One region of the Ectobacillus soli genome, then DNA from elsewhere that is predicted to be linked to it. Evidence: riboswitches for the same ligand, from Rfam matches in the RefSeq annotation. Region 1 holds a riboswitch; the other holds the start of a gene.
What was found. A riboswitch is a leader RNA that binds a small molecule or an ion and turns the genes downstream of it on or off. The one in region 1 is predicted to bind cobalamin.
Positions count from the first base shown of each region.

Region 1 (3,194 bases):
TGTAATCTAATATAGGTGAGATGTTATACTAGAAAAGAGGGGATGGTTTAATGATTGGAGATTCAGTTGAAAAAGATGCGGTATACAATGTGATTTATAGAAGGAGAGATGTACGTAGTTTTCTCCCAAATCCGATACCAGAAGATGCAGTCGAGCGGATTTTGCAAGCGGCGCATCATGCTCCTTCGGTAGGGTTTATGCAGCCATGGAATTTTATTATGGTTACGTCTTCGCCCGTGAAAGAGAAATTAGCATGGGCAGCGGAGAAGGAAAGGAAAGCGCTTTCGATTCATTACGAAGATGAACGTTCAGCCAAGTTCTTGGAATTGAAAATAGAAGGAATCAAACAAGCTCCGCTCACGATTTGTGTGACATGCGATCCGACGCGAGGTGGTTCTCATGTTCTTGGGAGAAATTCGATTCCAGAGACGGATATATTATCGACAGCATGCGCCATTGAAAATATGTGGCTAGCTTCATGTGCAGAAGGATTGGCGATGGGATGGGTTAGCTTTTATAAGAAAAATGATGTGCGCGATATTTTGCATATTCCGCCTCATATTGATCCGGTTGCCTTGCTTTCCATTGGGTATACTGAGGATTATCCGAAGCAACCTATTTTAGAGACGGCTAATTGGGAAAAGCGCCGCAGTCTTGCCGATTTAATTTTTCATGAAACATGGGGGAATTAACAGCAATTGTAAAAAAATGTTGAAAAGTCAAACAATTTGCGGTATCATGACTACAAACAAGAATTGTTTTAAAAGTGAATAGTTTCAGCGATAAAATAAGATGCCACAAAGGCTTAATAGGGAATCCGTGAAAAAACGGAACTGTACCCGCAACTGTATGTGTGGACGAAATAGGTGAACCACTGTAATGAATACGGGAAGGACCTAAAGTAGGAAGATGCACGAGTCAGGAGACCTGTCTTAGTTCTATAAGTTTCAAATTCTTCGGGGATTGAGAAGGTGAAGCGACAGCATTGATAAAGGTTTGTATGCGCTTACCTTTCCGAGCTTTCGTTTCAGTCACTCATGAATAGTTGAGTGGCTTATTTGTTTTGGAAGAGAAAATAGTAAATTTACAATTGAATAGAATGATAGAAATGAGGTACGCGGTGATTTACAAGCTGCGTTTAAAAGGGAAGATGGTGAAAATCCATCACGGTACCCGCCACTGTAAAGGGGAGTTTTGTTGTACATGTCACTGAGCGATGCTTGGGAAGACGCAATGAAATGATGAACCTAAGTCAGGAGACCTGCCTTGTTTTTGGCTTACTTAAACTTACGGGAGTATGGGTGGAAGTGCTGACTAAAATGCTGTAGCAATCGTATTTATTCGCACCCCTATCCGTTGATAGGGGTGCTTTTTTTAGTGTAGAAAGGAGAGTTGCTATGACGACTTGGAACCTAACAGGAACGAAGCATCACGTATTGGTTTGTAACGGAAGTAGCTGTATGAGAAAAGGAGGAGAGGAGGTAACGCAGGCGATTCGTGGTGAGATTACGAAAATTGGGGCTGATGCTCTTATACATACAACAAGAACAAGGTGCAATGGAAGATGCAAGGATGCTCCTATTGTCATCGCCTACCCGCAAGGAACTTGGTACAAGGAAGTAGACGAAATAATTGGAAGACAGATTGTGCAGCAACTTGCCTCTGGCAATGTACTAGATGAAGCAGTTCTCTATCATTATGAGGAGGATGGCTTTATCCCTCTAGTAGGTTCAAAAAGTGAAGCTGGCATATTGAAATCAAATAATTGAGGTGTTTCGTTTGGAATGGATTGCGTTTACTTGCTTAACAATTTTACTTGGAATGAAGCATGGTATGGATGGTGATCATGTGGCAGCCATTGCCGATATGGTTGGAAGTGCAGGACAGAAACGCAAGCAAGTGTCACTTGGTGTCATGTATGCCTTTGGTCATGGATTCATCGTCTTTCTCATTGGTCTCCTATCCTTATTTTTAGGGGTAGAATTGTCGAAAGCTTCAAGGGAAGCATTAGAGCTATTGGTTAGCCTTTCCTTGCTTGTACTAGGAACGTATATGTTGATTACGATGGTTTGGCAAAGACAAGATTATGTTTATAAAAGCAGGTTCAGAATTGTATATGAATTATTTGCACGAAATAAAAGGGAAAACAGAGTATCTACAACACAGTTTGGGATGATTGGCGCCTTTATAATTGGCATCATTCATGGCATTGGGGTAGAAAGTCCGACTCAAATCGTCATCTTAACAAATGCGGTCGGCGTGCATCATATCTCGTCTGCGATGCTGCAACTCATTTTATTTGTTGTTGGATTGTTGATTTCCACAATTACGATTGCCTTATGTTTTTCATGGGGTTTTATGAAGACGATAGCAAGACAACGACTTTACTTCATTTTAGGTTCTGTTACGGGCATATATAGCATAGGTCTGGGAGTTTCCATGCTTCTAGCCTATTGGAAAGGCGGCGCATGAGCGTGAAAGGAAAAGTAGCAGTTATTGGGTTTGGCCCAGGAAGTAGCGAGCATATTACGAAACGGGCAAAGGAAGCAATTGGGGAATGTGACATCGTTATTGGTTATAAAACATATGTCGATTTGATAGAAGGATTATTAGTAGGACAGACGATTGTGAGCACTGGTATGACAGAAGAAGTAAGCCGGGCGCAAGAAGCGGTAAGACAAGCTGAGCAGGGCAAGAATGTTGCTGTTATTTCAAGCGGTGATGCCGGTGTGTACGGGATGGCGGGTCTTGTTTATGAAGTTCTTCTAGGGGCTGGATGGCGAAAGGAAACCGGCGTTGAGGTTGAAATTATTCCAGGTATTTCGGCGATTAATTCCTGTGCTTCATTGCTCGGAGCACCGATTATGCATGATGCATGCACGATTAGCTTAAGCGATCATTTAACGCCTTGGACTTTGATTGAAAAGAGAATTGATGCGGCGGCGCAGGCTGACTTTGTCATTGCCTTTTATAATCCGAAAAGCGGGAGAAGAACGAGACAAATTGAAGAGGCACAGCGGATCTTACTAAAGTATCGCTCGCCAAATACGCCGGTCGGCCTTGTGAAAAGTGCGTATCGTGACCGGCAAGATGTTGTTATTACAAACCTTGCAAACATGCTAGAACATGAAATTGGGATGCTTACAACGGTGATTGTCGGAAATTCATCGACGTTTGTCTATGATAATCTCATG
Region 1 covers NZ_JBGJZM010000001.1:2,149,115-2,152,308, reverse strand. The annotation lists gene bluB (5,6-dimethylbenzimidazole synthase) at 51-692, shown strand; cobalamin riboswitch at 775-949, shown strand; cobalamin riboswitch at 1,095-1,283, shown strand; gene ACAN53_RS10915 ((2Fe-2S) ferredoxin domain-containing protein) at 1,398-1,769, shown strand; gene ACAN53_RS10910 (HoxN/HupN/NixA family nickel/cobalt transporter) at 1,780-2,472, shown strand; gene cobJ (precorrin-3B C(17)-methyltransferase) at 2,475-3,194, shown strand, end outside.

Region 2 (3,194 bases), 1.0 Mb from region 1:
CCTACTACATTACTTTATTTCGCAAGGCGATCATTGCGACGCCGATAAATAATAGTCCAGCAGCAATGGACGTCCAAAAATCTGTTCCAATTAATCCGGTATCAGGTAGTTGTTTTTTTTGTTCTTTCGCCTGAGATGGATTTGTTTGTTGCTCTGTTGATGTATTGTTTACTTGGTCTTGTTGCTGTACTTGCTCTTGCTTTTGTTCTTGCTTAACCTGTAAGTCTGTTTTAGGTTGCTCAGAAACAGGTACAGGGGTCACCGATGGATTGTCTTGCTTACTATCAGTTGTCTGCGTATTCGTCCAATGAAAAATGGATCCTTTTCCATCCACAAAGTACTTATATTGTACAAGTGCATAGAAGGCTTGATCAAACGCCATACCATTATTGAAATCATCACCAGCAATCCATTTAAATCCGCCATTATCAAGTTGAAACGATAATAGGTTTTGAACAGCAGAGCTATTTTTCGTAAAGTCTTTTCCAGTTGGATCTATTCCCATCATGGATAGTGCAGTTACAACTACTGCTGCGCTATTTGAATTTTCATTACCATAGGATACAAACCCACCATCAGGTAATTGGATTCCCTTTAAATAATCTACAGTATGTTTTACGGCTGCTGCTACATCTGAATTATCCTGATGAACAGCTAGCGCCATTAATACCATTGCATTTGTATCTGGATCTTGATCTTCCGTCCATTTACCTGGAGACGTTTGTGTCTTCAGAATAGCAGCGATTAACTTTTCACGGTTCCATGTTGCATCGCTTGGAATACTATAATCCTTGCTATCTAGTGCAAGCAACGCATAAGTATATGCATAAATATCATTTACTTTGGAATCATTGTACAGCTTTGAAATTAAGTTTTGACCTGCTATATTTGTAGCATCTCCACCTACTGCATTTACAGCTAGTATCGTACTAGCTAAATAGGTTCCTTGTAAACGGCCACTATTCTGCACACGATCCGCTAATTTTTGTAAATAATTGTTTTTTACATCACTTGAAACCGTATCCGTTGCACGAGTAAGTGCAATAGCTTGCCAATCTGACTGAATTCCATTGGTTAACGTAAAATCAATTGCCTTTTTCAATGCAGCATCAACCGCTACAGTCGATGTTTGAGTGGGACTTTGTGTTGCTTGTACAGGCGTTTGTGTTGATGTTGGTGATGTCGGTGATGTCGGTGATGTTGTGCACGCGCCATATCCTTTTATGCTATCATTTACAGTCTGTGCTAGTAAATCCGTTCCCCAGTTAAGCGTGTAGCGGTAAGCGATAACATCATTATTTTTCACTATGTAATCGGATGCGCCAACATCGGCAGACTTGCCATTAATTTCATACATCCATCCGCTTTGCGGACCATCATCATACTCTTTTAGTCCGTCAATACCTGTGACATATGGCTTACCAGCAAATGAAGAAGAAGCAACTTTATCTCCCAATTCTTTCTTCAACATATCATAAGCAGTTTCATTAGCATCTAGATTCACTACCTTCGGACATAGAATGACCTTTTTCTGTGAATCTCCTACTACAATAAGCGTTGCTTGATTGCCAGCTGCATAGGCTAATGTACCTCCATTAGCGAACGAAAGGACTACCAATAATACTGCCATAACAAACAATGAAAACTTCTTTTTAATCATCTTTCTTAATCTCCCCCCTACCCTAAATCTACGCAAAAAGCGCCCCTCTACGAGAGAGGGGCGCGCGTATCCGTTCATCAACTTTCATGATAAAATCCGTCTACACAAAACTTCCTATTCCTCGTAGGATCTTGGTGTTGTGTTCTTTCTACCGGCAGGTCTCCTGACTTGTGCGTCATCAACAACGTGCGCCTTCCCGATAACCAGTGGCATCTTGCACGTAATCTCTGCACTTACAGTGGCGGGACCGTGTCGGATTTTCACCGACTTCCCTTTTAAACATAATGTAGTTGCATTATGTACCAATAGTATTAGTAACTTTTAAAATTCTAAATAAGCTTACTACAAATCCCCTTCTTTGTCGATAATAATTGTAATATTTTGAAAGAATCATTTAAATCATAGTAAATGAAATAAACTTTCATTCCTCTATTTCTACTCTATAATTTTTTTGTATACTAATATAAGAAAGGAGTTGAATCAATTGGCTAATAAAACGATTGCTAGTCGAATTCTAGATCGAAATCATATCCCCTATAGTCTTCATGAGTACGATTGGGACGAAGAACATTTAAATGCACAGCATGCAGCGGAGCAAGTGGGTCTTCCACTTGAGCAAGTGTTTAAAACGCTTGTTGTACGCGGGGATAAAACAGGTATTGTTATGGCTTGTATCCCTTCTCATACAGAAATAAGATTAAAATCCTTGGCTGCAGCAAGTGGGAATAAAAAAGTTGAAATGGTTCACGTAAAAGAAATTCAAGCACTTACTGGCTATATTCGCGGCGGGGTATCTCCGTTAGGTGTAAAGAAAAATTATCCTCTTTATATTGATAAAACAGCAGAAGATATAGATCCTATTAGCATTAGCGCAGGTAAGCGTGGGTTACAAATATTTATAAGCGGCAAGGATTTAGTTAAAGTGACAAACGCAACACTATGTGCGATTACAGAAAAAGATGCAGAATAACCTGCATCTTTTTTCTACTACGCAGAAACAAGTATTTAACATGAGTGTGACAAGTCCTTAACCCAAACATTCATATCTTCTAATTTATCATAAATATAAGAATTATTTGTTAGTATTCCTTGATATCGATAGCCAGATTGTTAAATTTTAAAGACTGATTTATACAAAGATGCAAGTTCCTCACAATCTAAAATCATTGCTTCTCATATTGTATAATTTTTATTTTATAAATTAATATTTTGTAACTGCAATTGTTTTGAAAACTTTTCTTCGTCCATAGGTTTTCCGAATAAAAAGCCTTGAATATTCCAGCATTCATGAAAATTTAAAAATTCTAATTGCTCGTCCGTTTCTACTCCTTCCGCAATAATTGCAAGCCCTAGCTTTTTAGCAATAAATATAATCGCTTCTGTAATATTTTCACTATTGCTATTATTACCTATGCGCCATGTAAACGATCGATCGATTTTTAAAATATCAACATTATAGTCTTGCAAATAACTAAGAGAGGAATATCCAGTTCCAAAGTCATCAATAGCAACGGAGACGCCCGTTTCTTTTAAT
Region 2 covers NZ_JBGJZM010000001.1:1,153,857-1,157,050, reverse strand. The annotation lists gene ACAN53_RS06055 (DUF4430 domain-containing protein) at 5-1,660, opposite strand; cobalamin riboswitch at 1,797-1,982, opposite strand; gene ybaK (Cys-tRNA(Pro) deacylase) at 2,145-2,630, shown strand; partial or broken gene ACAN53_RS06045 (putative beta-lysine N-acetyltransferase) at 2,666-2,770, opposite strand; gene ACAN53_RS06040 (EAL domain-containing protein) at 2,855-3,194, opposite strand, start outside.
Region 2: another riboswitch for cobalamin. It lies ahead of ACAN53_RS06055 (DUF4430 domain-containing protein); the one in region 1 lies ahead of ACAN53_RS10915 ((2Fe-2S) ferredoxin domain-containing protein).